4 regions of the Bradyrhizobium sp. 23AC genome follow, and region 1 is predicted to be linked to each of the others. Evidence: predicted binding sites of a transcription regulator. Region 1 holds the regulator's gene; each other region holds the start of a gene.
What was found. The regulator PhoB, encoded in region 1, activates phosphate uptake and scavenging genes when phosphate is short. The targets are predictions, from matches to a motif close to TGTCATNNANCTGTCAT.
Positions count from the first base shown of each region.

Region 2: a site for PhoB is predicted at 5,044-5,060, ahead of RAD10_RS35445 (DUF2794 domain-containing protein). Genes of this name have one in related genera too.
Region 3: a site for PhoB is predicted at 2,170-2,186, ahead of RAD10_RS38175 (UDP-2,3-diacylglucosamine diphosphatase). Genes of this name have one in related genera too.
Region 4: a site for PhoB is predicted at 2,835-2,851, ahead of phnF (phosphonate metabolism transcriptional regulator PhnF). Genes of this name have one in related genera too.

Region 1 is NZ_JAVAYN010000001.1:401,255-408,820, forward strand. It holds gene RAD10_RS01930 (aspartate aminotransferase family protein) at 1-9, opposite strand, end outside; gene RAD10_RS01935 (GcrA family cell cycle regulator) at 466-978, shown strand; gene phoB (phosphate regulon transcriptional regulator PhoB) at 1,058-1,765, opposite strand; gene phoU (phosphate signaling complex protein PhoU) at 1,789-2,505, opposite strand; gene pstB (phosphate ABC transporter ATP-binding protein PstB) at 2,517-3,335, opposite strand; gene pstA (phosphate ABC transporter permease PstA) at 3,332-4,183, opposite strand; gene pstC (phosphate ABC transporter permease subunit PstC) at 4,188-5,177, opposite strand; gene pstS (phosphate ABC transporter substrate-binding protein PstS) at 5,352-6,365, opposite strand; gene RAD10_RS01970 (ATP-binding protein) at 6,516-7,566, opposite strand, start outside.
Region 2 is NZ_JAVAYN010000023.1:41,087-48,652, forward strand. It holds gene ccmA (heme ABC exporter ATP-binding protein CcmA) at 1-539, opposite strand, end outside; gene acnA (aconitate hydratase AcnA) at 779-3,499, shown strand; gene RAD10_RS35440 (DUF1223 domain-containing protein) at 3,734-4,510, shown strand; gene RAD10_RS35445 (DUF2794 domain-containing protein) at 5,124-5,492, shown strand; gene RAD10_RS35450 (GNAT family N-acetyltransferase) at 5,604-6,134, opposite strand; gene RAD10_RS35455 (Bax inhibitor-1/YccA family protein) at 6,348-7,139, opposite strand; gene RAD10_RS35460 (ABC transporter permease) at 7,421-7,566, opposite strand, start outside.
Region 3 is NZ_JAVAYN010000029.1:43,499-51,064, reverse strand. It holds gene RAD10_RS38185 (PAS domain S-box protein) at 1-755, opposite strand, end outside; gene thiD (bifunctional hydroxymethylpyrimidine kinase/phosphomethylpyrimidine kinase) at 1,069-1,869, shown strand; gene RAD10_RS38175 (UDP-2,3-diacylglucosamine diphosphatase) at 2,210-3,022, shown strand; gene RAD10_RS38170 (glycosyltransferase family 4 protein) at 3,036-4,079, shown strand; gene RAD10_RS38165 (threonine/serine dehydratase) at 4,145-5,128, shown strand; gene RAD10_RS38160 (caspase family protein) at 5,409-7,160, opposite strand; gene RAD10_RS38155 (RbsD/FucU family protein) at 7,325-7,566, shown strand, end outside.
Region 4 is NZ_JAVAYN010000001.1:239,599-247,164, reverse strand. It holds gene phnD (phosphonate ABC transporter substrate-binding protein) at 1-146, shown strand, start outside; gene phnE (phosphonate ABC transporter, permease protein PhnE) at 218-1,102, shown strand; gene phnE (phosphonate ABC transporter, permease protein PhnE) at 1,099-1,947, shown strand; gene phnF (phosphonate metabolism transcriptional regulator PhnF) at 2,072-2,800, opposite strand; gene phnG (phosphonate C-P lyase system protein PhnG) at 2,920-3,384, shown strand; gene phnH (phosphonate C-P lyase system protein PhnH) at 3,389-3,997, shown strand; gene RAD10_RS01145 (carbon-phosphorus lyase complex subunit) at 4,002-5,105, shown strand; gene RAD10_RS01140 (alpha-D-ribose 1-methylphosphonate 5-phosphate C-P-lyase PhnJ) at 5,102-5,998, shown strand; gene phnK (phosphonate C-P lyase system protein PhnK) at 5,991-6,788, shown strand; gene phnL (phosphonate C-P lyase system protein PhnL) at 6,809-7,507, shown strand; gene RAD10_RS01125 (alpha-D-ribose 1-methylphosphonate 5-triphosphate diphosphatase) at 7,519-7,566, shown strand, end outside.

The sequences.
Region 1 (7,566 bases):
GTTAGTCATGATGTCACTTGAATGTTGAGGACGGTGTGACGCGTGCATTGCGCAACGCACCATCGACCGGCCCGGAAAACGAAACGTGCCGCCTTTTAAGGGCGGCACGCGGGACTATCTTATGCTTGGCAAGACGGGTGTCAATGCCGCCCGGAAAGCCTCGGGAAACGCTGAATCCGTAGTCTTGCGGTGCCGATTTTGCGGGTTTTCACCACGGAACATGTGGAAGCGAGTCGGCGGACTCTTGCGCGGGAGTCACGCCATATTGTAGCGTTTGGATTGTCAGATACGACATCTCGTGCAGCGGTTCTGATCTCAAGAGTCCTCATGTACCGGCGTAAACGTTCGGGCGTCAGTCACGCGTCCGGCGAGCCTTAAGGGATTCTGGCGGCACGGGTTTTTGAAGACTTAGGCAATCGCTGCGAGGCCCCAGGATGGCTGGCGCGTAGCGAGGGAAAGGGTGCAATGACGGTTTTGACCTGGTCCGACGATCGCGTCGAGCAGCTGAAAAAGCTCTGGGAGGCCGGACTTTCGGCCAGCCAGATCGCAGCTGAGCTCGGCAATGTGACCCGCAATGCCGTGATCGGCAAAGTGCACAGGCTCGGTCTGTCCGGCCGCGCCAAGAGCCCTTCATCGGCAGCGCCCCGGCCGCGCAAGGCGCGTCCCGCGCAGCACATGATGCGGGTGACCCGCCCCATCGCGCGCGGCAACACCGCGCTGGCACAGGCCTTCGAGGTCGAGGTGGAGGCTGAACCGGTCACCTACGACAACGTGGTGCCGATGAGCCAGCGGCTGTCGCTGCTCGAGCTGAACGAGGCGACCTGCCACTGGCCGGTCGGCGATCCCTCGAGCCCGGATTTCTTCTTCTGCGGCGGCAAGGCGCTGTCCGGCCTGCCCTACTGCGCCCAGCACTCGCGCGTGGCGTATCAGCCGGCGGCGGATCGCCGTCGCGCGCCGGCGAAGCCGGGTCCGCGCTGAGCACGGGCTCAGGCGACATCGAGACAAAGAAAAGCGCGCTGGCCGGCGCGCTTTTTTGTTGGCTTATCGCGAGCAAACCTTACGTCTGCTCCGCCTTCGCGAAGCGATCGTCGAGCGCGTAGCCGGCGCCGCGGACGGTGCGGATCGGGTCCTGCTCGCGACCGAGATTGAGCAGCTTGCGCAGGCGGCCGATATGGACGTCGACGGTGCGCTCGTCGATGTAGATGTCGCGGCCCCAGACGCTGTCGAGCAGCTGCTCGCGCGAGAACACGCGGCCGGGATGCTCCAGGAAGAACTCCAGCAGACGATATTCGGTCGGGCCGAGATCGATCGGCCGGCCCGAGCGCGCCACGCGGCGCTTGTCGCGGTCGAGCTCGATGTCGCCATAGGCGAGCACTGTCGCGAGCCGCTCAGGACTGGCGCGGCGCAGCAGGCCCTTCACGCGCGCCAAAAGCTCCGGCACCGAGAACGGCTTGACGATGTAGTCGTCGGCGCCGGTCGCAAGTCCCCGCACCCGCTCGCTCTCCTCGCCGCGCGCGGTGAGCATGATGATCGGGAGCTGCTTGGTGTCGGGCCGCGTGCGCAGGCGACGGCACAGCTCGATGCCCGACAGGCCCGGCAGCATCCAGTCGAGCACGATCAGGTCCGGGATGTGCTCCTTGAGGCGGGTGTCGGCGTCGTCGCCGCGCATGACCGTCTCGACGTCATAGCCGTCGCCTTCGAGGTTGTAGCGAAGCAGCTCGGTGAGAGCTTCCTCGTCCTCAACCACCATAATGCGTGCGCCCATCGGGTCGTCGCTCCTTCAAGTCTTCAGGTATTCGGGACCGTCGTGGCGAAGGTTGTCATGTCGCCCTTCGGCCGCTTGTCGGTGATCGCCTGGCCCTCGATCATGTAGAACACGGTCTCGGCGATGTTGGTGGCGTGGTCGCCGATCCGCTCGATGTTCTTGGCGCAGAACATCAGATGGATGCAGAACGAGATGTTACGCGGATCCTCCATCATGTAGGTGAGGAGCTCGCGGAACAGCGAGGTGCAGATCGCGTCGACTTCCTCGTCGCCCTTCCACACCGCCATCGCCGCCGGCAGATCATGCGCGGCATAGGCGTCCAGCACCGACTTGACCTGCTGCTGCACGAGGTCGGTCATGTGCTCCAGGCCGCGGAACAGTTTCAGCGGATGGAAGTCGGTCTCCAGCGCGGCGACGCGCTTGCCCATGTTCTTGGCGAGGTCGCCGATGCGCTCGAGGTCGGTCGCAACGCGCATGGCGCCGACGATCTCGCGCAGATCCACCGCCATCGGCTGGCGGCGGGCGATGGTGAGCACCGCGCGTTCCTCGATGCGCTTCTGCAGCGCGTCGAGCTCGGCGTCGATGGTGACGACGCGCTGGCCGAGCGCGACGTCGCGGCGGATCAGCGCGTCGACGGAATCGACGATCATGCGCTCGGCGATGCCGCCCATCTCGGCGACCAGGCGGGTGAGCTCCTGGAGGTCGGTGTCGAAAGCTTTTGCGGTATGTTCAGTACCCATGTCGCGTCTCCTCAGCCGAACCGGCCGGTGATGTAATCCTGCGTGCGCCGGTCGCTCGGCGACGTGAAGATCTTGCTGGTGTCGTCGAACTCGATCAGCTCGCCGAGATACATGAAGGCGGTCTTGTCGGAGACGCGCGCGGCCTGCTGCATGTTGTGGGTGACGATCGCGATCGTGTAGTTCTCGGACAGTTCCTGGATCAGCTCCTCGACCTTGGCGGTCGAGATCGGATCGAGCGCCGAGCAGGGCTCGTCGAACAAGATCACTTCAGGCCGCACCGCGACGGTGCGGGCGATGCACAGGCGCTGCTGCTGGCCGCCGGAGAGCGACAGGCCGGAGGCGTTGAGCTTGTCCTTGACCTCGTTCCAGAGCGCGCCGCCGCGCAGCGCCTTCTCGACGCGGTCGTCCATCTCGGACTTCGAGATCTTCTCGTAGAGGCGGATGCCGAAGGCAATGTTCTCGTAGATCGTCATCGGGAACGGCGTCGGCTTCTGGAACACCATGCCGACCCGGGCGCGCAGCAGATTGAGGTCGAGCCTGGGGTCGAGAATGTTGGTCTGGTCCAGCATGAGCTGACCGGTGGCGCGCTGGCCCGGATAGAGGTCGTACATCCGGTTGAAGATGCGCAGCAGGGTCGACTTGCCGCAGCCCGACGGGCCGATGAACGCCGTGACGCGGTTGGCGCCCAGCGTCAGGTTGATGTTCTTCAGCGCATGGTGCTCGCCGTAATAGAAATTGAGATTGCGCACCGTCACCTTGGCCGGGGCTTCCGGCAGCGGCTGCGAGGCCAGATGAGCGTTGGAACTCATGGATACGGACAGGTCGGTCATTTTGCAGTCCTCTCGGCGCCGAGGATGCGCGCGCCAATGTTCAGGGCAAGCACGGTGAGCGTGATCAGCAGCGCGCCGCTCCAGGCGAGCTGCTTCCAATAGGCGTAGGGGCTCTGGACGAAGTTGTTGATGGTGACGGGCAGGTTGGCCATCGTCTTGTTCAGGCCGAGGCTGAAGAACTGGTTCGACAGCGCGGTGAAGAGCAGCGGCGCGGTCTCGCCGGCGACGCGGGCGGTGGCGAGCAGCACGCCGGTGATGAGGCCCGACCGGGCCGCACGATAGGCGATGCGCTTGATCACCAGCGAGCGCGGCAGGCCGAGCGCCGAGGCCGCCTCGCGCAGCGGATTCGGCACCAGCAGCAGCATGTCCTCGGTGGTGCGCAGCACGACCGGGATCACGATGACGGCGAGCGCCAGGCTGCCTGCGATCGCGGAGAAGCCACGCATCGGCACCACCACCGCGCCATAGATGAACAGGCCGATGATGATCGAGGGCGCCGAGAGCAGGATGTCGTTGATGAAGCGGATCACCGAGGTCAGCCGGTCGTTGCGGCCGTATTCGGCAAGGTAGGTACCGGCGAACAGGCCGAGCGGCGCGCCGATGCCGACGCCGATCAACGTCATGATGATCGAACCGACGATCGCGTTGCGCAGGCCGCCTTCGGTCGAACCCGGCGGCGGCGTATCCGCGACGAAGATCTCGAGATTGAGGCCGGCCAGGCCGTTGAAGAGCAGCGTGATCAGGATCAGCGCGAGCCAGGTGACGCCGAAGGCGGCCGCGGCGAAGCAGAGCCCGCGGATGACGATGTCCTTGCGGCGACGACGCGAATAGATCGGATTGAGCGCCATGACGTTACTTCCCCGCCTTCTTGTCCAGCCGCATCAGCATCAGCCGCGCTGCGGCCAGCACGAAGAACGTCAGCACGAACAGCAAGAGGCCGAGCAGGATCAGGCCGGACTGGTGCAGGCCGTCGCTCTCGGCGAATTCGGATGCGATCGCCGCCGAGATCGTGGTGCCCGGCGCGAAGATCGATGAGGAGATGCGGAACGAATTGCCGATGATGAAGGTCACCGCCATGGTCTCGCCGAGCGCGCGGCCCAGCGCCAGCATGACGCCGCCGATGATGCCGACGCGGGTGTAGGGGATCACCACGCTGCGGACGACTTCCCAGGTGGTGCAGCCGACGCCGTAGGCGGCCTCCTTGAGCACCGGCGGCACCGTCTTGAACACGTCGACCGAGATCGAGGTGATGAAGGGCAGCACCATGATGGCGAGGATCAGCGCGGCGTTGAACGTGCTGAGATAGGACGGCGGACCTGCGAAGATCGCGCCCAGCACCGGCACGCCGTCGAAGATCCTGATCATGAAGGGCTGGTAGGTGTTGGCCAGGAACGGGCCCAGCACGAAGAAGCCCCACATGCCGTAGATGATCGAGGGAATGCCGGCGAGCAGCTCGATCGCCATGCCGATCGGGCGGCGCAGCCATTGCGGGCAGAGCTCGGTGAGGAAGATCGCAATGCCGAGACCGACGGGAATGGCGATCAGCATTGCGATGAAGGAGGTGACGAGCGTGCCGTACATCGGCCCGAGCGCGCCGAGCACGGGCGGATCGGCCGACGGCGCCCAGCGCTGCGTCCACAGGAAGGAGAAGCCGTATTCCTTCATCGCCGGGAACGCGCCGACGATCAGCGAGACGATGATGCCGCCGAGAATGAGGAGCACCGAGATCGCGGACAGCCGCGTGATCCAGTAGAAGGTGACGTCGCCGAGCTTGAACGCGCTCAAGGCCTTGGCGCGGTCATACGGTCCGGCGTCGTCGATTACATCGCTCTGAACGGCCATATCTGCCACGCCGATCCCCTGTGCCCGATAATATACGCTTGTTGTCAGTCTTTTTGTCGGTCTCGCGCTCCGGACGCGGCGCGCGCCGATCCGGAGCGGTAGTCTGCGGGTCCCGACCCTCCGCGGAGCAGCACTTGCGTGCTGCGCCGCATCCGGGACACGAGAGGAGAGCGCTTAGCTCTTGATCTCGGCAGCCCAGGTCTTCTCGATCAGGGTCACGACGCCTTCGGGCATCGGGATGTAGTCGAGCTCTTCAGCCGCCTTGCCGCCGCTCTTGAAGGCCCAGCGGAAGAACTTGATGGCTTCCTGCGAGGCCGCCTTGTCGGTGGCATCCTTGTGCATGAGGATGAAGGTCGCCGCCGTGATCGGCCAGGACTTCTCGCCGGGCTGGTCGGTCAGGATGACGTAGTAGCCGGGCGCCTTGGCCCAGTCGGCGTTGGAGGCGGCCGCCTGGAAGGCTTCGACGGTCGGCTGCACCGGCTTGCCGGCCTTGTTGACGAGACCGGTGTAGGTCAGCTTGTTCTGCTTGGCATAGGCGTACTCGACGTAACCGATCGAGTTCTTGGTCTGGCTGATGTTGCCCGACACGCCTTCGTTGCCCTTGGCGCCGACGCCGACCGGCCACTCGACCGCGGTGCCCTCACCGACCTTGCTCTTCCAGTCCGCGCTGGCCTTGGCGAGATAGTTGGTGAAGTTGAAGGTGGTGCCCGAACCGTCCGAGCGGCGGACCACGGTGATGGCGTCCGAGGGCAGCTTCAGATTCGGATTGAGCTTCTTGATCGCGGCGTCGTCCCACTTGGTGATCTTGCCGAGATAGATGCTGGCGAGCGTCTCGCCGTCGAACACCATCTCGCCGGGCTTCACGCCCTCGAGGTTGACGACGGGGACGATGGCGCCCATCACCATCGGCCACTGGACGAGGCCGTCCTTCTCGAGCTGCTCGGCCTTGAGCGGCGCGTCGCTGGCGCCGAAGGTCACGGTCTTGGCCTGGATCTGCTTGATGCCGCCGCCGGAGCCGATCGACTGGTAGTTCAGACCGTTGCCGGTCTCCTTCTTGTAGGCGTCAGCCCATTTGGAATAGATCGGGAACGGGAAGGTGGCACCGGCACCGGTGATGTCGGCAGCAAAGGCCGCCGTCGTCGAAGCGGCGACCATGCCGGCAGCGACGATCGTTTTGAGGAAATTCATGCTGGTCTCCATTGGGGGGAGCGAAGCGCCAACCGCGCCCGATCGCGCTCCCCGCGCCGCCCCTTTAGGAGCGGTCGGCTGTGCTTTTACGAAGGTTTCGTGACAGTCGGATGACACATCCAAGCGATTGAAATCGCTCGACTTTCAGGCCTAAACTAAAGTCTTAGCCTGGGGAAAACAGGCGGTGAAAGTGGCGCCCTGCCGGGGCACACTTTCGATCAAAAGCCGGCCGCGATGGCGGTTAAGAATATGTTTCACCAGCGATAATCCGAGCCCCGTGCCGCCCTGCGAGCGGCTGTCGCCGACGTCGACCCGGTAGAACCGCTCGGTCAGCCGCGGCAGGTGCTCGGGCGCGATGCCGGGGCCGAAATCGCGCACCATGATCCGGATTTCCTGAGTTCCATCAGTGGCCGCGGCTGGCGTCAGCGACACGATGACGCGTCCGCCGGAGGCGCCGTATTTGAGCGCGTTCTCGATCAAATTCTCGAACAGGCGGAGCAGCTCCTCGCGGTCACCCGCGATCATCACCGGTCCCTCGGGCAGATGGATCTCGACCTCGACCTGGCGCTCGCGCGCCAGCGGCTCGAGCCCGTCGGCGACCTGGCGGATGATCGGCAACAGGTCGACCAGGGTGTCGGGCCGGACATGGGCCGACAGCTCGACCCGCGACAGCGACAACAGATCGTCGATCAGGCGCGCCATGCGGGTGGCCTGGTTGTGCATGATGCCGAGGAAGCGCTCGCGCGCCTTGGGATCGTCCTTGGCCTGGCCCTGCAGCGTGTCGATGAAGCCCGACAGCGCGGCCAGCGGCGTGCGCAGCTCGTGGCTGGCATTGGCGACGAAGTCGGCGCGCATCTCCTCCACCCGGCGCAGCGGCGTCTGGTCGTGGAAGGTCATCAGCATGCATTTGTCGGCGCCGCCGAAGCTGGTCGGCACCGGCACCGGCGTGATCATGAGCTCCATCCAGCGGTCGACCGGGACGTGGTCGAGATAGGTCGCGCGCCGCGGCTCGGTGGTCGCGATCGCTTCGCGCAGCGCCGTGATGATCTCCGGCGAGCGCAGCGCGAACTGGGCGAGCTCGTTCCGGCGCAGCGCCGGCGCGAGCTGGGCGGCGGCGGCGTTGAGGTGGATGACGCGGCCGGCGCGGTCGAGCAGCACCGCCGGGTCCGGCATGCCGGCAACGACCGCGGCCACCGCCGCG
Region 2 (7,566 bases), on a different contig from region 1:
ACGATCAGGCCGCCGCGCGACAGGTGCTCGCGCATCAGGCCGCCGAACATATCCTGTCCCGTCACGTCCAGCGCATTGGTCGGCTCATCCAGCAGCCAGACCGGGCGGCGCACCGTCAAAAGGCGCGCCAGCGACAGCCGGCGGCGCTGGCCCGCCGACAGGAAGCCGGCGGGGAGGTGGGTGGCATGTTCGAGCCCCACCGTGGCAAGGCTCTCGGCGAAGTCAAAACGCTCCCCTCCAAGGAAATCGGCCCAGAAAGTCAGGTTTTCCGCCACGCTGAGCGCGGGCTTCAGGGCATCGCGATGGCCGAGATAGTGGCACTGCTCCGGCAGCGTCATTTCAGCGTCGCCCCCGTCCAGTACGATCGTCCCGCCCGCCGGTACGAGCAGGCCCGCGATCAGCCGCAGCAGCGAGGTCTTGCCCGACCCGTTGCGGCCGACGACCGCCACCGCTTCGCCGGCGACGGCCTCGAAATCGAGCCCGGCAAACACCTCGCGGCCGCCGCGCACACAAACGATCCCGCGTCCGGACAGCTGCATCTTGCCTCGTGCCACCCCGCTCAAAGCCGGGCCTCAGGAAAACTTGGGGTAGCGCATGGGAATTTTTGGCTCGCGAATGCTGCGGTACGATTGTGGCTGTGGCGGCGCGGTTAGAAAGCTTCTATAAGCCCGGAACTACTTGATGCAGCAACTCAACCTGCCCCTGCAAGCGGCCCAGCCTGATACGCTAACGGTGTTAAAATACCCTGCCGGGTATAACTAACAATTGGGATTCCTACATGACCTCGCTCGACAGCTTCAAATGCAAAAAGACCCTCAAGGTCGGCGCCAAGACCTATGTCTATTACAGCCTGCCCACGGCCGAGAAGAATGGTCTGAAGGGAATCTCGAAACTTCCCTATTCGATGAAGGTCCTGCTCGAGAACCTCCTGCGCAACGAGGACGGCCGCTCGGTCAAGAAAGAGGACATCGTCGCGGTCTCGAAATGGCTGCGCAAGAAGTCGCTGGAGCATGAGATCGCCTTCCGTCCGGCGCGCGTGCTGATGCAGGACTTCACCGGCGTGCCCGCGGTGGTCGACCTCGCCGCGATGCGCAACGCGATGCAGAAGCTCGGCGGCGATGCCGAGAAGATCAACCCGCTGGTGCCGGTCGATCTCGTCATCGATCATTCCGTGATCGTGAACTTCTTCGGCGACAACAAGGCTTTCGGCAAGAACGTCACCGAAGAGTACAAGCAGAACCAGGAGCGCTACGAGTTCCTGAAGTGGGGCCAGAAGGCGTTCTCGAACTTCTCCGTCGTGCCGCCCGGCACCGGCATCTGCCACCAGGTCAATCTCGAATATCTCTCCCAGACGGTCTGGACCAAGAAGGAGAAGATGACGGTCGGAAAGAAGACCGCCACCTTCGAGGTCGCCTATCCCGATTCGCTGGTCGGAACCGATTCCCACACCACCATGGTCAACGGTCTGGCCGTGCTCGGCTGGGGCGTCGGCGGCATCGAGGCGGAAGCCTGCATGCTCGGCCAGCCGCTGTCGATGCTGCTGCCCAACGTCGTCGGCTTCAAGCTGAAGGGCGCGATGAAGGAAGGCGTCACCGCCACCGACCTCGTGCTCACCGTGACGCAGATGCTGCGCAAGCTCGGCGTTGTCGGCAAATTCGTCGAGTTCTTCGGCCCCGGCCTCGACAATCTCTCGGTCGCCGACAAGGCGACCATCGCCAACATGGCGCCCGAATACGGCGCGACCTGCGGCTTCTTCCCGGTCGACGCCGCCGCGATCGACTATCTCAAGACCTCCGGCCGTGCGGCGCCGCGCGTCGCGCTGGTGCAGGCCTATGCCAAGGCGCAAGGGCTGTTCCGCACCGCCAAGTCGGCCGATCCGGTGTTCACGGAAACGCTGACGCTCGATCTCGCCGACGTCGTGCCGTCGATGGCCGGTCCGAAGCGTCCCGAAGGCCGCATCGCGCTGCCGTCGGTCGCCGAGGGCTTCTCGCTTGCGCTCGGCACCGAGTACAAGAAGGCCGAAGAGCCCAGCAAGCGCTTCGCCGTCGAAGGCAAGGATTTCGAGATCGGCCACGGCGACGTCGTGATCGCCGCCATCACCTCCTGCACCAACACCTCGAACCCGAGCGTGCTGATCGGCGCCGGCCTGCTGGCCCGTAACGCCGCCGCGAAGGGCCTGAAAGCAAAACCGTGGGTGAAGACCTCGCTGGCCCCGGGCAGCCAGGTCGTCGCCGGCTATCTCGCCGATTCCGGTCTGCAAAAGGATCTCGACAAGGTCGGCTTCAACCTGGTCGGCTTCGGCTGCACCACCTGCATCGGCAATTCAGGTCCGCTGCCTGAGGAGATCTCGAAGTCGATCAACGACAACGGCATCGTCGCCGCCGCCGTGCTCTCAGGCAACCGCAACTTCGAAGGCCGCGTCTCGCCGGACGTGCAGGCGAACTACCTGGCCTCGCCGCCGCTGGTGGTCGCGCACGCGCTCGCGGGCAGCGTCACCAAGAACCTCGCGGTCGAGCCGCTCGGCGAGGGCAAGGACGGCAAGCCGGTGTACCTCAAGGACATCTGGCCGACGACCAAGGAGATCAACGCCTTCATGAAGAAGTTCGTGACCGCGTCGATCTTCAAGAAGAAGTATGCCGACGTGTTCAAGGGCGACACCAACTGGCGCAAGATCAAGACCGTCGAGAGCGAGACCTATCGCTGGAACATGTCGTCGACCTATGTGCAGAACCCGCCTTATTTCGACGGCATGAAGAAGGAGCCGGAGCCGGTCACCGACATCATCGAGGCGCGCATCCTCGCCATGTTCGGCGACAAGATCACCACCGACCACATCTCGCCGGCCGGTTCGATCAAGCTCACCTCACCCGCCGGCAAGTATCTCAGCGAGCACCAGGTGCGCCCCGCCGACTTCAACCAGTACGGCACGCGCCGCGGCAACCATGAAGTGATGATGCGCGGCACCTTCGCCAACATCCGCATCAAGAATTTCATGCTGAAGGGCGCGGATGGAAATATTCCGGAAGGCGGCCTGACAAAGCACTGGCCCGACGGCGAGCAGATGTCGATCTACGACGCCGCGATGAAGTACCAGCAGGAGCAGGTGCCGCTGGTGGTGTTCGCCGGTGCCGAATACGGCAACGGCTCCTCGCGCGACTGGGCCGCCAAGGGCACCCGTCTGCTCGGCGTGCGCGCCGTGATCTGCCAGAGCTTCGAGCGCATCCATCGCTCCAACCTGGTCGGCATGGGCGTGCTGCCGCTGACCTTCGAGGAGGGCACCTCCTGGTCGTCGCTCGGCCTCAAGGGCGACGAGAAGGTCACGCTGCGTGGCCTCGTCGGCGACCTCAAGCCGCGCCAGAAGCTGACCGCGGAGATCGTCTCCGGCGACGGTTCGTTGCAGCGCGTTTCGCTGCTCTGCCGCATCGATACGCTGGACGAGCTCGACTACTACCGGAACGGCGGTATCCTGCACTACGTGCTGCGCAAGCTCGCGGCCTAAACGCGAATTTGTGAACGGTGGCTCACCGCGACGTGAGTAGAAGGTTAAACGAAGGCGGCCTATCACAAGGCCGCCTTCGTGCGTTTGCGGCATGCTCCAGATGGGCCCGCCCGGTGGAAAACCTCCCTTCGGATGGTTGGCCTGGGCGGTTGGGTGTGTCGCGCCCCGTAAGACTACGGTGACCATCCGGCGATAAGATCTCCTTTCCACGAGCAATGGTGTGCGGCGTTCGACATGACAACAATGACGGCTTCTCATCTGGTTTCACGTTGGTCCGGTGTGCTCTGGTCGGGAGCTCTCGGCATCTGTGCGATCGTCGCCGTCATCCGTCCTGCCGAGGCCGATCCCCGCGCCGTTGTCGAATTGTTTACCTCGCAGGGCTGCTCCTCCTGCCCGCCCGCCGACCAGATCATCGGCGATCTCTCCAAAGACCCGTCGATCATCGCGCTGAGCATGCCGATCGACTATTGGGACTATCTGGGTTGGAAGGACACGCTGGCGGATTCGCGCTTCTCTGCACGGCAGCGGGCTTATTCGCGCATGCGCGGCGACCGCGAGGTCTACACGCCGCAGGTCGTGGTCAACGGCTCCACCCATGTCATCGGCAGCGATCGTGTCGGCATCGAGAGCGCGATCGGCAAGACCGACAAGGGCACGGGTGTGATGAGTGTGCCGGTGACGATGTCGCTCGCGGGCAAGCAGATCAACGTGTCGGTGGCGGCGAGCAACGAGCCGGCCGTCTCGCATGGCGAGGTCTGGATCTGTTCGATCGCCAAGTCGGTCCCGATCGCGATCACCCGCGGCGAGAATCGCGGACAGCAGGTCACCTATCACAACGTGGTGCGCAACCTGCTCAAGGTCGGTGACTGGACCGGGCGTTCGGAAAGCTGGACGGTGCCGATCGAGAACCTCACGCGCGACGGCGTCGACGGCGCGGTGGTCTATGTCCAGGACGGCAGCCGCGACAAGCCCGGCACGATGCTGGGTGCGGCGTACACGTCGCTGCACTGATTTCAATTCTCTAGCGTCGTACTCACTGCCAACCTCATGGTGAGGAGCGCGCACTTGCGCGCGTCTACCGGACGATGTCTCGAATCGCCGTGAGAACCATGCAGGCCCGCTCATGCAGCTCGGCCTCGATCCTTCGAGACGCCGCGCGAAGGACGCGCGGCTTCTCAGGATCAGGGGAGAGACCGTTGGCGCTGATGAGAGAAGAATTTCGCCGAAGCAGAAACATCCCGACACAAACAAAAAAGGACCAACTTGCGTTGGCCCTCCTTGTAGCGCGTACAGACCCGATCCTGTTCGACCCCGGGGGGCTGGGGGCTGAGGAATCCGGAACCGAAAGGACCGGGTCAACGCACGTGAGCCTTTTCGCAATGCAGGGCGGCAGTCGCTAGGCGGAAAAGCGGCGAGAGTATGATTCCTGCTAACGATCCCGTGACGGTTTGCCGCGAGGGAGTTCCACCATAGCGTGTGCCCCGATTCGTAACCGATTCGACCGGTTGAATCAGGAGCCTCTTGCGGCGGTGGCCGGTTGGCGCAATCATGCAGCTGTCATGATCCAGGTTCCGGGGACGGTCTTCGCGGATTCGGGTCATGCCGTGCGATGAGGAAGCGCTCCATGAGTCTGTCGGAGGATGCCGATCCGAGCGAGCAGCGCGCGGCGGCGCGCCCCGCCGCGGCGACGACGCAACTGAGCCGGGTGACGTTCAACCGGCTCGAGCTGCACCGTATTCTCAATCTCTACGGCCGCATGGTCGCCGACGGCGAATGGCGCGACTATGCCATCGACTTCCTGAGGGATCGCGCCGTGTTTTCGGTCTATCGCCGTGCCTCGGAAGTGCCGATCTACCGCATCGAGAAGGACCCGCGGCTGGCGCGCAAGCAGGGCATGTACAGCGTGATCTCGGCGACCGGTCTGATCCTGCGCCGCGGCCACGAGCTGGAGCGCGTGCTGCTGGTGATCGATCGGAAGCTGGCGGTGGTGTAGCCACACGACCGGTGCCGTAGGGTGGGCAAAGGCGCGTAGCGCCGTGCCCACGAGCTTTCTCAATCGCCGGGATATGGTGGGCACGCTATCGCTTTGCCCACCCTACGAGACCTACTTTGTCGGTACGCTCCTCGCGCCCTCGCCGAGGTCGCGCTGCATCATCACCGTATCAAGCCAGCGGCCGAATTTCAGCCCGACATTGGGATGTGTGCCGATCATCTTGAAGCCGCCCCTGGTGTGCACGCCGATCGAGCCGGCATTGGCGGAATCGCCGATCACCGCGATCATCTGGCGGAAGCCGCGCGCCTCGCATTCGGCGACCAGTCGCTCCAGCAACTTTGATCCGACACCGCGGCGGTGGAAGGAGGGATCGAGATAGATCGAGTTCTCGACCGTGAAGCGGTAGGCCGGGCGCGGGCGGTAGGCGCCGGCATAGGCATAGCCGGCGACGCGGCCGTCGAGGATGGCGACGAAATAGGGATAGCCGCCGTCGACCAGCGCGCGATAACGGCGCGTCATCTCCACGAGGTCAGGCGGCTCCAGCTCGAACGTCGCGGTGCCCTCGCGGACGGCCTGCTGGTAGATGGCGGTGATGGCGGGAAGGTCGGCCTCGGTTGTAGGCCTGATTTCAGGTGCGGACATGGGGCAAGATTAGAGCCTTCCCGCTTCCGCTGAAAGGGGCAACGGTGTTGCCACACCCGTCATTGCGAGCGCAGCGAAGCAATCCAGAAATGCATCCGCGGAGGGACTCTGGATTGCTTCGCTGCGCTCCATCCGGGCTACGAGCGCCCCCGCGCCCAAACAAAAACCCCGGCCTTTCGGCCGGGGTTCCTATCCGTTCTCTCGTCGTTGCGCTTAGTCGCGCTGACCGAGGAGCTGCAGCAGCAGCGTGAACAGGTTGATGAAGTTCAGGTACAGCGACAGCGCGCCGGTGATGGCCGCACGCTCTGCGATGTCACCGCCGGCCGAGGCGTAGCCGTAGATGTAGTCGTTCTTCAGCCGCTGGGTATCCCAGGCGGTGAGGCCCGCGAACACCAGCACGCCGACCACCGACACGATGAACTGCAGCATCGAGCTCGCCAGGAACAGGTTCACCAGGCTCGCGATGATGATGCCGATCAGGCCCATGAACAGGAACGAGCCCATGCCGGTCAGGTCACGCTTGGTGGTGTAGCCGTACAGGCTCAGCGCACCGAAGGTGGCCGCGGTGATGAAGAACACCCGCACGATCGAGGTGTGCGTGAACACCAGGAAGATCGACGACAGCGAGATACCCATCAGCGCCGCGAACACCCAGAACAGGATCTGGGCGGTCGAGGGAGCCAGACGGTTGATGCCCGCCGAGATCACGAACACCATGGCGAGCGGCGCGAGCATGAACAGCCATTTCAGCGGGCTGACGAACATCGCGTAGCCGAACGGCGTCAGGAACAGCTTGCCGACGCGGACGGCGTCCGCGGTCGGGACATCAGTCACGGCAGCCATGTAGACGCCGAGCGCGGCAAGGCCAGTGATGGCCAGGCCAATGCTCATGTAGTTGTAGATGCGCAGCATATAGGCGCGCAGGCCGGCATCGACCGTCGCGGCGTCAACACGCCCGGCGGCCCTGCCGAAAGGAGAAGCGTAGTTACGGTCTAGGTCCGACATGGTCGAATTCCCGTTGGTTGGTCCGGTCCGGCACGAGGGTCGCCATGCCGCCGGTTCGTCAAACTCTATCTCGGATACCGACGCCAACCGACTAAATTTTGGCTAACAATCGGGGCTCCGAACCCATTCGATATGTGGGAAACTAACACATTCGCTGCAACCTTCCACGCGCGGCTGAATGTCGCCCTTGGCGGCAATCCTGACGCGAACCTGACGAGCAGTCGTGGTTAATCGCAGAAATCGTGCGATTTCGCTCTCGCGCGGCCCTCCGCTACATTTTGTCACAAATTCCGCAACACCGTGGCGGGCTTTTTGTTCAACGCCAGCAGCGTGCCCGCGAGCCCGAGCCCGACCGTGACGACAAGCGCGGCCGCGACCACGCCCGCCGCGCTGCCGGCCTGCCAGACGAAGCTCAGCGTCATCAGCC
Region 3 (7,566 bases), on a different contig from region 1:
CGGCCGACCGACACGTCCATCGGAAAGGTCGATCCGTCCTTGCGCAGGCCGATGGCCTCGCCGGCGGTCGCGAAATGCCTTGCGTGGCTGTCGGGCGCCGTTCCCGCCGCGGGCATCAGCATCCCGACGTTCCGGCCCATGACCTCGTCGGCAGAGTAGCCGAACAAGCGCTCGCAGGCCGGATTGAACAGCAGGATGCGGTCCTGCGCGTCTAACAGGATGACCCCGTCGACCGCGGTCTCGACGATCGCGGTGAGGCGCGCCACGCTCTCGCGCATCGCGCGCTGGGCGTCGCTGACCTGTTGGAGCAGCAGCGTCGCGTCCCGGCTCTTGATTTCCTCCTCCTCGAGCGCGGCCTGGACCTGCCGCAGCTCGAACGGCGAGGGGATCGTCAGGATCTTCGGCAACAGCGGCCAGAGCGCGCCCGCCGTGACCACGGATGCCACCGCGGTCGCCGCCTTGACCATGCCCTCGATGCCATAGACCGGGACCCAGAGCGTGTAGATCGACAGCACATGGGTCAGGCCGCACGCCATGATGAAGATCGCGAACGCCCAGTAGACCCAGCCGAACTTGAGGTCGCGCCGCTTGGTGACCAGAATCGCAAGGGCAAACGGAATCGAAAAATAGGCGGCGGCGATGCAGGCGTCGGAAACGACGTGAAGCCAGATCAGCTCAGGCTCCCACAACAGGCAGATGCCGTGCGGCGACAGCATGGACGAGTCGAGGAGACGTTCAAAAAAGGCCCACATCATTCCACCCCAAGATTCCGTTCCAGGCGGCTTGCGGGCCGGGAGCCCGCAACATGGGTGTCGCTGGACAGTTCCACTCTCACCTCGCGCTCTTCGGCGAAGCAGGTGAGGTTCGAGACTATACCAAGGGTCCAGCGCGGTTGCATTTTCAAGTCCGCACGATTGCGGGGCGAGCCGGCCCGCGCTTTGCCTGATTCGCAGGGAATACACGGCGTCGCGAATCACTGTCGGACACGGCTCGGCGCGCTTGCCGGTGTTCCACGGCCGCGCTAGGACAGGCCATGGCTGTGTCCGTATCCAGCAAAGGTGTCCGGCGATGACGACCCCGGTCGCACTCACCATCGCGGGCTCCGATTCGAGCGGCGGCGCCGGCATCCAGGCCGACTTGAAGACCTTCGCCGCGCTCGGCGTCTATGGTGCCTCCGCCATCACGGCGCTGACGGCGCAGAACACGCGCGGCGTCACCGGCATTCACCCGGTCCCGGCCGAGTTCGTCACCGCGCAGATCGATGCGGTGTTTTCCGATCTCGACATTGGCGCAGTGAAGATCGGCATGGTGGCCCAGGCCGCCAGCATCGATGCGATCGCGGCCGCGCTGTCGCGCCGGTCGCCGGGGCATGTCGTGCTCGATCCCGTGATGGTGGCAACCTCCGGCGACCGCCTGCTGGCATCCGAGGCCGTCGACGCGCTCCGCACAAAACTGATATCGCTGGCGTCGGTGATCACGCCCAATCTGCCGGAAGCCGCGGCTCTGCTCGACGAGCCGGTCGCGGCAAGCGAGGCCGAGATCGAAAGCCAGGGGCGTCGCCTGCTGGCGCTCGGCTGCCGTGCGGTCCTGATCAAGGGCGGGCACGGCGAGGGCGCCGAGAGCACCGACTATCTCGTCACGTCCGAAAGCACGATCGCGCTTGCGGCGCCGCGCGTTGCCACACGCAACACCCACGGCACCGGCTGCTCGTTATCCTCGGCGGTCGCGGCGGGACTCGCCAAGGGCGAAGGTCTGGAGCTTGCCGTGCGCAACGCCAAGGCCTGGATCAGCGCGGCCATAGCAGCCGCCGACCGCTTCAGCGTCGGTCATGGCCACGGGCCGATCCATCATTTCCACAGGTTCTACTGAGGCGGGCACTATCTGAGCGCACGCCTCGTCCTTCGAGACGACCGCTGCGCGGTCTCCTCGGGATGAGGCTAAGCAGCACCGTGCCCATTGAAACTGCTGCCGCGCATTCGGTCCTCATCCTGAGGAACCCGCCTAAAGCGGGCGTCTCGAAGGATGGCCGCAGGAACCGTTCTCAAAGGGAAGGGGTCCTTGCGGCCCCCCTGCGGCGCCATGTCGCCTGATTGTCGCATGCGACTGATATTCGCGGGGAGGGCGAGGCAAAGCGTGATTCGTATCTGAAGGTGCCTCAAAAGTTCAATCGGTCATCCCCCTGTCACGGGACATTGTTACAGGCTGGCGCATGGGAAGTTACGATGTGAGTGACGAGAGCCCGGAGCGGCGCTTTCGCACGTTGTTCATCTCCGACGTTCATCTCGGAGCCCGCGGTTCTCAAGCCGATCTTCTGCTCGACTTCCTGCGCTACCATGATGCCGACACGATCTATCTCGTCGGCGACATCGTCGACGGCTGGGCGCTGAAATCGAGCTGGAACTGGCCGCAATCCCACAACGACCTCGTGCAGAAGCTGCTGCGCAAGGCGCGCAAGGGCGCCAAGGTCGTCTACATTCCCGGCAATCACGACGAGTTCCTGCGCAACTATTACGGCACGCATTTCGGCGGCATCGACGTGGTCGAGAACACCGTCCACACCGGCGTGGACGGCAAGCGTTATCTCGTCATCCACGGCGACATCTTCGACCTCGTAGTGCAGAACGCGCGCTGGCTCGCCCATCTCGGCGACAAGGCCTACGACTTCGCGATCCAGATGAATCGCTTCGTCAACTTCTTCCGCCGCCTGTTCGGCGTGCCCTATTGGTCGCTGTCGCAATGGGCCAAGCAGAAGGTCAAGAACGCCGTCAATTATATCGGCGCGTTCGAGCAGGCTCTTGCCGCCGAGGCGCGGCGCCACGACGCCGACGGGGTGATCTGCGGCCACATCCATTACGCCGTGATCCGCGACGAGGGCGGCATCCGCTACATGAATTGCGGCGACTGGGTCGAGAGCTGCACAGCCCTGGTCGAGCACGACGACGGCCATTTCGAGATCATCACCTGGGCGGATCATTTGCAGAAGCCGGCAGCCGTCCCGCAGGTTGCAGCCAGAGCTGCATAACAGAGGCCGCCTGATGCGCATCCTGGTCGCGACCGACGCCTGGCACCCGCAAGTCAACGGTGTGGTTCGGACGCTGACCAAGCTCGCCGACGCCGGCAAAAGCCTCGGCGTCGAATTCACGTTCCTGACACCGCAATCGTTCCGCACCTTCGCGATGCCGAGCTATCGCGATGTGCGTCTGGCGATGCCGCGTCCCGCTCGCATTGCGAAGCTGATCGCGGAGGCGCGCCCCGACAGCATCCACATTGCGACCGAAGGGCCGATCGGCCTGATGGTCCGTCGCTATTGCCGCCAGCGCAGGCTTCCGTTCACGACCAGCTTCCACACCCGCTTTCCCGAATATGTCCGCGCCCGCGTGCCGGTGCCGGGCTCGCTGATCTGGCGGGCGCTGCGCCGCTTCCACGCGCCCAGCCGCGCCGTGATGGCGGCAACGCCTGCGCTCGCCCGCGAGTTGACCGAGCGCGGTTTTGATAACGTCGTGCTGTGGCCGCGCGGCGTCGACACGGGATTGTTCCATCCCCGCGCCATCGACCTCTGCCTGCCGGCACCGGTGTTCCTGTCGGTCGGCCGCGTTGCGGTGGAGAAGAACCTCGAGGCCTTCCTCGATCTCGATCTGCCCGGGACCAAGGTGATCGTCGGTGACGGCCCCGCGCGCGCCTCGCTCGAAGAGGCCTATCCCGATGCGATCTTCCTCGGCGAGAAGCACGGCGAGGAACTGGCGGATATCTATGCGGCCGCCGACGTCTTCGTGTTTCCGAGCAAGACCGACACCTTTGGCCTGGTGCTGCTGGAAGCGCTCGCAAGCGGTCTGCCGGTGGCCGCTTTCCCGGTGAAGGGCCCCCGCGACGTCATCGGCGAGGCCCCGGTCGGCGCCCTCGATCACGACCTACGCAGCGCCTGCTTCGCGGCGCTGGATATCTCCCGGCAGGACTGTGTCGAATTCGCCGCCAATTACACCTGGGAAGCCTCGGCCCGCGCCTTCGTGGACAGCATAAGAGCAGTCGGAGCGGTGCTGCCGGGCCGAAACGGCGCGGAACAGCCTCGCTTCGTGGCCTGACGAGGACGAAATCCTCTCGCGGAGGTGTCTTGCCCGGGCCTCATTGGCCGCGATAACATTCGGCCATGACAGAACAGCTCCTCCCGATCGGCCCCGCCGATATCGACGCCGCGGCGCGCGTGATCGCGCCCTACGCCATCCGCACCCCGCTATTGTCCTTTCCCGTGCTCAACGAGCGCGTCGGTGCGAAGGTGTTCTTGAAGCCGGAGATGCTCCAGCGCACCGGTTCGTTCAAGTTCCGCGGCGCCTTCAACAAGGTGTTCTCGATCCCGCAGGACAAGCGCGCCGGCGGCGTCGTGGCGTTCTCCTCCGGCAACCACGCCCAGGGCGTGGCGGCGGCGGCAAAAATCCTCGACATGCAGGCGACCATCGTGATGCCTGCGGATGCGCCGTTGTCGAAGCGCGAGCGCACCAAATCCTATGGCGCCGAGGTCGTGCTGTACGACCGCGACCGCGACGACCGCGAGGCGATCTCGCGCGGCATCGCCGAAAAGCGCGGCGCGACGCTGGTCAGGCCTTACGATGATCCGTTCGTGATCGCAGGGCAGGGCACTGCCGGCCGCGAGATCGCGGAAGACATGGCGGGCCTCGGCCTCAGCCCCGACATCGTGGTGGCGCCGGCCTCCGGCGGTGGCCTGATCGCGGGCGTCGCAACCGCCGTGAAGGCGCGCTATCCGCAGGCCCAAATCGTGGTGGCCGAGCCCGAGGCGTTCGACGATCACGGCATCTCGCTGACCGCAGGCCATCGCGAGCCGCATCCGCCCGCAGGCCGCACCATCTGCGATGCGCTGATGGCCCTGATCCCCGGCGAGATGACCTTTGCGATCAACAGCAAGCTGCTCGCGCGCGGCGTCACGGCGTCGGACAAGGAAGTCGGCGCCGCCGTCGCGTTCGCCTATCGCGAGCTGAAGCTCGTGGTCGAGCCGGGTGGCGCCGTGGGCCTCGCCGCACTGCTGGCGGGGCGTCTCGACGTTGCCGGCAAGAACGTCGTCATCGTCCTCTCCGGCGGCAACGTCGATGCGGATCTGTTCGCTGAGCTGGTGGCCTAGCCCGTCATTCAGGGCCTGCGCCCCACGGCGCATCCCGGAACGACCAAGAACTGACATGAAGAAGGGGCAGAGCGTTGCCGCTCTGCCCCTTCTATGTGTTTGTCGATCTTGTGGATCAACTAATCGCTTGCTCGGTGCAACCTCTCCCGCTTGCGGGGGAGGTCGGCGCGAAGCGCCGGGTGGGGGCTCTTTCCTCTTGGGGATTGTCCCGTTGTGGAGAGACCCTCTCCCCAACCCTCCCCCGCAAGCGGGGGAGGGAGCGCACCTTCTCTTTTCGCAATCAGTGCATGAAGCCGCCGCGACGGTTACCGCCATTGTTCATGCTCGGCGCCTGATTCATCGACTGCCGAAAGTTGTTGTTGCTGTTGACCATGCGGCTCGGCATCGTGTTGAGCTGCGGGCGGTTGTTCTGGACGTTGTTCTGGACCTGCACTTTGTTCACCGGGTTGTTGTTGATCTTGACACCGTTGTTGACGCGGATCGGGTTGTTCTGCGTCTGAACATTCACCGGCTTGGTCTCGACGGTCGTGCCGCCCTTGCCGACATTCACCGGCATGCTCACGATCTTGCCCGGCTTGCCGTTAACGTTGCCGGCGTCCGGCTTGTTGTTGGTCACAGGCAGGGTGACGATCTTGCCCGGGTTCTGTGACGGCGTACCATTCTGCTGGCCGGGCTGGTTGTTGTTGCCCGAGGGCAGGTTGACGATCTGGCCGCCATTGCCGAGCTTGCCGATGACGTTGCCGTCGACCGGTTTCTGCACGACCGGCAAATTGCCATTGATCTGACCACTGCCATTACCCTGCTGCAGCGGCATGTACTTCGGCTGGCCGAGATTGCCGATCTTGAAGGTCGGAGCAATGTTCTGCGGCGCCAGGAACTTGGTCGCCTGCATCAAGGGGATCTGCTTCGGCTGCATCTGCAGCTTCAGCGCCATTTGCGCATAGGGGCTGGTGCCGTAGCTGTCATAGAAGGTCTTGTAGGCAACCGGCGAATTCACGAGCACCGCCTTGTGCCAGGCCTGCGAGAGCAGGATGTTGTTGAGCAGCCAGCGGACGTGGTCGCACAGCGGGTCGTGCGGATACATCTGGATGAACTCCTGATAGTACTCCGGCCGGCCCTCGGACACGACGTAGTCATAGGCCTGACGCGTCGAGCGGCTTGGCAGGTTGGAGGCCATCTGCACCACCGGCGCCCTGACCGGCGCGCGGTTGGCGGCAACAGCGGTGTCGCCGAAGAAGGTGAAGTCCGAGGTCAGCGAGGAGCTCTCCCACGGGATCTGCGCGCCGCTGGTGGACTGGTTCACTTGCAGGCGGACGCGCTTGAACAACTGCTCGATCGGCACGTTGGGTTCGCGCGCGACGTTCAGGAACGCTTGCGTGTAGGGGCTGTGGCCGCCGGTGCCGTCGAGCGCTTCGGCGCCCGGTGCGGTCGAGTAACCGACGATCGAGCCGTTCGGCGCATCGACGATGGCAAGGCCGCGGCCGGCGTCATTGACATCAGGGAACGGGTTGTTGCGGCAGGCATCGAGGATGACGATGCGCATGCGGCTCGGGATCGTTTCCAGCGTCGACATCACGTCGACCAGCCGCACCGAATTATTGACGAGCTCGGTCTGGCTCGACACCTTGGCGTCGACGGGAACGAGATAGTTCTCGCCGGCGAGCTGCACGCCATGACCGGCGTAATAGACCATCGCCACGGTATTGGGACCGCGCGCGGACACCTTGGCGGAGAAGTCCTGCACCACGCGGAGCATGTCGTTCTGGGTCAGGTCGGTCGCGGCAACCACCTCGAAGCCAGCCGAGTTCAGGAACTTCGCCATCGACTCGGCGTCATTGTCGGGATTGGCGAGCTGCGGCGCGTTCTTGTAGTTCGAATTGCCGATCACCAGCGCCACCCGCTGCTCCGGGCCCTGCAGCGCGGTGGGAGCCGGCTCGACCGGAGCAACTTGCGCGGAAACAGGGCCGCAGGCGAAGCCGAACAGGCTTCCCACAAGGCTGGCTGTCATCAGGAAAGGCTTTAGGCGGAACATGGCGTGCTCCTTTGGCACTGATCTCGATGCGAGATTGGTTGCCGGGGAGCCTCGCCGCGTTCGAGCTTGAAGTCCGTGATCCCCCTCACATGGTGGCCTTGCGTGATCTGAATCACGCTCGGAACCTGCTATGGTTAGCGATCGATAAGGGGAACTGCCGTCACATGCTGAAATCGATCGATCCGATCCTGACGCCCGACCTGCTCTGGCTGCTGGCCTCCATGGGCCACGGCGACGATCTCGTGGTCGTCGACGCCAACCACCCGGCCACGCGCATCGCCCGCAGCACATCGTCGCAGCGCCTGATCCAGCTGCCGGGCATGACGATGGAGACGGCCGTCCGAGCCATCATGACGCTCTATCCGCTCGACGATTTCGATCCCGATCCGGTGCGCGTGATGGCGCC
Region 4 (7,566 bases), 160 kb from region 1:
ACGCGCCGGCCAAGGACAAGGCCGCGTTCGACCGCCTCTCCGACGGTCAGAAGAAGGGCTTTCATCCCGCCACCACCAAGGACTGGGATGGCACGATCGAGCTGATCAAGTTCGTCGATGCGCTGCGTAAGAAGAAGGCGTCCTGATCTCAGGGCGATGCAACTGGAGCCGGGTCCATGGACCCGGCTCTTTCTTTGACGGAACTTAGCTCAGGCCGATGACAACAGCGGTTTCGATCCTCCCCGAGCAACAGCTTGCCGTGCTCAACGCCGCTTATCGCCAGGCGGTCGGGCGCAGGCGGCTCCGCCTGCTGTTGGGGATTGCGGTCTTCGCCGCCGCGCTGGTTCTCGCGGGAATCGGCGCGGAAGTGAATCTGCGCACGCTGTTCACTTATTTCGGCAATTTCGTCAGTTATTTCGACCGCATCCTCACGCTCGACAACGGCCAGCGCGTCTGGACCGATGTCGGCGAGTGGCTCTGGGGCTGGCGCAAATGGCTGAAGATGCTCGGCGAGACGCTGCTGATCTCCTATGTCGGCACGCTGATCGGCGCGACCTTGGCATTTTGTCTGAACTTCTTCGCCGCTGAAAACACCTCGCCCGCCCCCTGGCTGCGCTTCGTCGTCAGGCGCCTGCTCGAGTTCGCCCGCACCGTTCCGGGCATCGTCTTCGCGCTGATCTTCGTGATCGCCTTCGGGCTCGGACCGATGGCGGGTGTGCTCGCGATCGCGATCCACTCCACCGGCGCACTCGGAAAGCTGTTCTCGGAAATCGTCGAGAACGCCGACATGAAGCCGGTCGAAGGCATCCGCTCGACCGGCGCGAGCTGGCTGTCCTGCATGCGGTTCGCCGTCGTGCCGCAGGTGACCGCGGGCTATGCCAGCTATGCGCTGCTGCGCTTCGAGATCAATGTCCGTGAAGCCTCCGTGATGGGCTTCGTCGGTGCCGGCGGCATCGGCCAGGAACTCGTCGTCGCGATCCGCAAATTCTACTATTCGGACGTCAGCGCCATTCTGCTCACCATCATCGTCACCGTGTTCATCATCGATATCAGCACCGGTTGGCTGCGCGGCCGCCTGTTCGGCAAGGAGGCGCGGACGTGACGAGGCGGCAAGCGGTCGACACGCGAGAGCTTCGCGCGCGCTATCCCGATGTGTTCGACCGGCCGGCCTCGGCGCGGCTTGCCACACCGGCGATGATCGTCGCGGCGTTCGCGATCCTCATTTACGGCCTGGTCGATCTCGACTTCTCGCCGTCGCGCTTCTTCGCCGGTCTCAGCCAGCTCGGCTGGATCACCTTGATGATGATCCCGCCTGACCCCGGATCGTCGCTCCCGATCTATCTGAAGGCGCTCGGCGAGACGCTGTCGATCGCGCTGCTCGGCACGACGCTGGCCGCGGTATTCGCGCTTCCCGTCAGCCTGCTCGCAGCGCGCAACGTGGTGCCGTCGAAACTGTTGCGTTTTCCTGTCCGCCGCGTCCTGGATTCGATCCGCGGCGTCGACACGCTGATCTGGGCGCTGGTTTGGATCAACGTCGTCGGGCTCGGCCCGTTCGCCGGCGTGCTCGCCATTGCGGTGTCGGATTTCGGCGCCTTCGGAAAGCTGTTCTCGGAGGCGATCGAGGGCGCCGACCAGAAGCAGGTCGAGGGCATCCGCGCCTCCGGCGGCAGCCCGCTGCACGAGATCCGTTTTGGCCTGTTGCCGCAGGTCCTGCCCGTGATCGCCGGGCAGGTGCTCTATTTCATCGAATCCAACACGCGCTCGGCCACCATCATCGGCATCGTCGGCGCCGGCGGCATCGGCCTCCAGCTCGCCGAGCAGATCCGCGTGCTGGAATGGCAGAAGGTGTCGTTCCTGATCCTGATGATCCTGGTCGCAGTCGCCGCGATCGATTTCGTCTCGGGCAAGCTGCGCTTTGCGATCATTGGGCGAAGGGCTGTCGCCTGATCACAGGTGCCGTAGGGTGGGCAAAGCGCAGCGTGCCCACCATCTTTAACGATCGAGGAGATCGTGGGCACGGCGCGAAGTGCGCCTTTGCCCACCCTACGGCTCCGGTGTCGTCGAGAGAGCCCTACGACTCCACCAAAAACTCCACGCGCTCCGCGGCAAACCGCGAATGCTTGGTCACCAGCGGCTTGCCCTGGAGATCGTGGTCGGTCGCATCGACCACGAGGATCGGCCGCCCCAGCGCCAGATCGAGCCGGACCGCGTCGGTGGCGTCGACGATACCGGCGGTGATCCGGGTCGCGCCGCGGCGATAGTCGCGGACGCCGTAATGTTCCAGCAGCTTCGTCATCGAGCGCGTCGCCGCGAACACGGCGCCGGCACCTGGAAACAAGTCCGCCGACAGCCATGTGGTGGAGACGCAGATTGGCGTGCGATCGGCAAGGCGAATCGCTTCGATTCGAACAAGAGGCGCGCCGGCCTTCAGGCCGAGCTCGCGTGCCAGCTCACGGGTCGCGACATCGTCCGTCGCCTCGATCAACTGCCCGCGCGGCTCGCGGCCGCCGGCGCCGACGATCTCGGAGAAGCGGGTACGCGAGCGCAGGGGATAAGCGAGCTTCTGCGCTTCGACATAGGTTCCGCTGCCGCGCTCGGCGCGCACGAGGCCGCGCTCGGCAAGGGCCGCCAGCGCGCGCCGCACGGTGTGGCGGTTCACCCGATAGCTTTCGGCGATCTCCATCTCGCCCGGCAATTTGTCGCCGGCCGCAAAGCGGCCGTCGGCAATGCCGCGCTCGATGCCGTCGGCAACGAGGCGCCATAGCGCGACGCCAGACGACGCAGTGTCTTGCATGCTCATATCGCCGGCCAGCCTAGCCCAGAAATCACAGCTTTGTCACGAAACAGTCATGGCGCTCCCGTATGAAGTTGTCTATTATCATAGACAACTTCGATGCGGCAAGTTCTGTCAAAGGTTCGGTGGATCAGGTGACCCAGCACAACAACCAGCAAGCCCAGCGCCAGGCCGCCATGGCCGTGCTGGCGCACGCGGAGGCGGGCGAGATCGCCGCCCGCCTCCGCAACTTGGCTGTCCCGGCCCATCAGGATTTGCGCGCGCCCGAAAACGGCCTCGTCATGCTGCGCGGCCGGGTCGGCGGCGACGGCGCGCCGTTCAATCTCGGTGAAGCCACGGTGTCGCGCGCCGCGGTGCGGCTCGCCAGCGGCGAGGTCGGGTTCGGCTACACGCTCGGGCGCGACGGTGAGAAGGCGCGGTTGATCGCGCTGTGCGATGCGCTGGTGCAGTCGAGGGATTTTGGCACGGCGGTCGAGCGGGACGTTATCGCCCCGTTGCGTGAGCAGCTTATGGCTGGCCGCGCGCAGGCAGCGGCCGAGACCGCTGCAACGAAGGTTGATTTCTACACCATGGTGCGCGGTGAGGGGTGAGATCATGACCACGATTGCGGAACTGCCGCCGGGCTTCGCCGACAAGGTGCTGTCGGCGCAATCGACCTTTCGCTCTGTCATGGACGCGATGGCGCGGCCCGGGTCGGTCCAGCGCATCGTGCCGGGGGCGGGGACGCCCGACAGGATGATGCGCGGCACCGCCGCGATCGCGCTGACGCTGTTCGACCACGACACGCCGCTCTGGCTCGACGCGCGGATGGCGGAGAGCCCGAACGTGGTGAAATGGCTGAAGTTCCACACCGGCGCGCCGGTGGTGCAGGATTCCTCCATCGCGAGTTTTGCGCTGATCAGTGACGGCGGTGCGCTGCCGCCGCTTGAATGCTTCGCGCTCGGGACCAGCGAATATCCGGATCGGTCCACCACGGTGATGCTGCAGGTCGATAGCCTCGACGCAGGACGTAGTTTCGAGCTGCGCGGCCCCGGCATCGACGGCGTCGCCATGCTCAATGCGGCGATCAGACCTTTCGATTTGTTCGAGCGTCTGCGTGTCAACGAGGCGCTGTTTCCGCGCGGCATCGATGTGGTGCTGGTCGCCGATGACGCCGTGGTCGCGATCCCCCGCACCACGCGAATCGTGAGCAAGGGAAGCTAGAAGCATGTATGTCGCAGTCAAAGGCGGCGACCGCGCCATCGAGAACGCCCATCGCCTGCTCGCAGACAAGCGGCGCGGCGACCGAGGCGTTCCGGAGGTCACGCTCGACCAGATCTCGGAACAGCTTGGGCTGGCCGTGGACCGCGTCATGAGCGAAGGCTCGCTCTATGACCGCGAGCTCGCGGCGCTCGCGATCAAGCAGGCGCGCGGCGATCTGATCGAGGCGATCTTCCTGGTTCGCGCCTTCCGCGCCACGATGCCGCGTTTCGGCGCGAGCGAGCCGGTCGACACCGGCGCGATGCGCGTGCAGCGGCGGGTGTCCTCGACCTTCAAGGACATTCCCGGCGGGCAGATCCTCGGGCCGACCTTCGACTACACCCATCGCCTGCTCGATCCCGCGCTCGCCGAAGGCTTCGTGCCGGAGGCGCCGGCAACGGCGGAAGCCTCGACGGCGCCGACGCCGCGCGTGACCGACATTCTCGGCCGCGACGGGCTGATCGAATCCTCACCGCAGGCGGAGGACGGCGCCAGCGTCGGCGATCTCACCCGCGAGCCGCTGAATTTTCCAGCGGAGCGTGACCTGCGCCTGCAGAACCTCGCGCGGGGCGACGAAGGTTTCCTGCTGGCGATGGGCTATTCCACCCAACGCGGCTATGGCCGCAACCATCCTTTCGCCGGCGAGATCCGCTTCGGCGAGGCCGAGGTGGAATTTTTGGCGGAAGACGTCGGCTTCGCCGTGCCGCTCGGCTCGATCGAGCTCACGGAGTGCCAGATGGTCAACCAGTTCAAGGGCTCCGCGACGGAAGCGCCGTGCTTCACCCGGGGCTATGGGCTCGCCTTCGGCCAGAGCGAGCGCAAGACGATGTCGATGGCCCTGGTCGACCGCGCGCTCCGCGCCCGCGAGCTCGGCGAGGAGGCACTCGCCCCGGCGCAAGATGAAGAATTCGTGATGTCGCATTCGGACAACGTCCAGGCCACCGGCTTCGTCGAGCATCTGAAGCTGCCGCATTATGTCGACTTCCAGTCCGAGCTCGGCCTGCTCCGCAAGCTGCGCAAGGAATTCGCTGACGCCCAAGCGCCTGACGCCATGAAGGAGGCCGCGGAATGAACGCGCCTGCCTACAATTTCGCCTATCTCGACGAGCAGACCAAGCGGATGATCCGCCGCGCGATCCTGAAGGCGATCGCCATTCCCGGCTATCAGGTGCCGTTCGCCAGCCGCGAGATGCCGATGCCCTACGGCTGGGGCACCGGCGGCGTGCAGGTCACCGCTGCGATCCTCGGTCCCGCCGACGTGCTGAAGGTGATCGATCAAGGCTCCGACGACACCACCAACGCGATCTCGATCCGGAAATTCTTCGCCAAGACCGCCGGCGTTGCCACGACCACGGCGACTGAAGATGCGACCGTGATCCAGACGCGTCACCGCATCCCGGAAGCGACGTTGCACGCAGACCAGGTGCTGGTCTATCAGGTGCCCATCCCGGAGCCGCTGCGTTTCCTCGAGCCGCGCGAGACCGAGACGCGGCGCATGCATGCGCTCGCCGAATATGGCCTGATGCATGTGAAGCTCTATGAGGACATCGCCCGCTTCGGTCACATCGCCACCGCCTACGCCTATCCGGTCAAGGTCAACGCGCGTTATGTGATGGATCCGTCGCCGACGCCGAAATTCGACAATCCCAAGATGGACAATTGCCCGGCGCTGCAGCTGTTCGGCGCCGGCCGCGAGAAGCGCATCTATGCGATCCCGCCTTACACGAAGGTGGTGTCGCTCGATTTCGAGGACCATCCGTTCGAGCCGTACCGCTTCAACGCGCCCTGCGCGCTCTGCGCTGCAGAGAATTCTTACCTCGACGAGATCGTCACCGACGACAAGGGCGGGCGGATGTTCGTGTGCTCGGACACCGATTATTGCGAGAGCCGCCAGGCCGCCGGCCATCACGGCAGCCTCAGCTCCGCGCCGTACAAGGAGAAGGCGCAAGGAGGCACAAATGGTTGATCAGGCCGCGCTCGAAAACGACCAGCCGCTGCTGATCGCGACCTCCCTCAGCAAATCCTTCGGCCGCATCGCCGCCTGCCGCGACGTCTCCTTCTCGCTCTATCCCGGCGAGGTGCTGGCGATCGTCGGTGAATCAGGTTCGGGCAAGTCGACGCTGCTGCAATTGCTGTCGGGCCAGCTCGCGGCCAGCGGCGGCCACGTGTCCTATCGGATGCGCGACGGCGTCGCCCGCGATCTCGCCTCGCTCGGCGAAGCCGAGCGGCGCTTCCTGTACCGCACCGATTGGGGTTTTGTGCATCAGGATCCCGCCCAGGGGTTGCGCATGGCAGTCTCGGCCGGCGCCAATGTCGGCGAGCGGCTGATGGCGGTGGGCTGGAATCACTATGGCCGCATCCGCGAGACTGCGTCCGACTGGCTCACCCGCGTCGAGATCGACACCGCCCGCATCGACGATGCGCCGCGCACCTATTCCGGCGGCATGCGCCAGCGCCTGCAGATCGCGCGCAATCTCGTCACCGAGCCGCGGCTGGTGTTCATGGACGAGCCGACCGGCGGCCTCGACGTCTCCGTGCAGGCGCGCCTGCTCGACCTCCTGCGCAGCCTCGTCGCCGAGCTGCAGCTCGCCGTCATCATCGTCACCCACGACCTCGCCGTCGCGCGGCTCTTGTCGCACCGCGTGATGGTGATGAAGGGCGGCCGCGTCATCGAGACCGGTCTCACCGACCAGGTGCTCGACGATCCCCGCGAGCCCTATACGCAACTCCTCGTCTCCTCGATCCTGCCGCCATGACTTTCCATATGAGTTCTCCAATGACCGCCATGATCGACATCACTGATGCCAACAAGACCTTCACCATGCACCTGCAGGGCGGCATCGAACTGCCTGTCGTCAGTGGCGTGACCTTCCGGGTCAACGCGAGCGAATGCGTCGTGCTGTCGGGGCCATCAGGCGCCGGCAAGTCCTCGATCCTGAAAATGATCTTCGGCAATTACCGCTGCGATAGCGGCCGCATCGGCATCCGCCACCGCGGCACGCTGATCGATCTCGCCGCCGCCGAGCCGCGGCAGGTGCTGAACGTCCGCCGCTCGACCATCGGCTATGTCAGCCAGTTCCTGCGCGCGGTGCCGCGCGTAGCCACCATCGACGTCGTCGCCGAGCCGCTGATCGTGAACGGCATGCCACGCACTGATGCGCAGCAGCGCGCAGGTAGCCTGCTGCACCGCCTCAACATTCCCGAGCGGCTCTGGCAGCTTCCGCCCGCGACCTTCTCCGGCGGCGAGCAGCAGCGCGTCAACATCGCGCGCGGCTTCATCTCCGACCTGCCGATCCTGCTGCTGGACGAGCCGACCGCCTCGCTCGATGCCGCCAACCGCGCCGTCGTGGTCGAGCTGGTCGCCGAGAAGAAACGCCAGGGCGTCGCCATGGTCGCCATTGTCCATGACGACGAAATCCGTCATCTGATTGCCGACCGTATCGTCGACGTCACCAGCTTCGCCGCCGCGGCCTGAGGGAAATGGAAATGAACGTCAAGCCGAAGGACATTGTGATCGCCAACGCCAGAATCGTG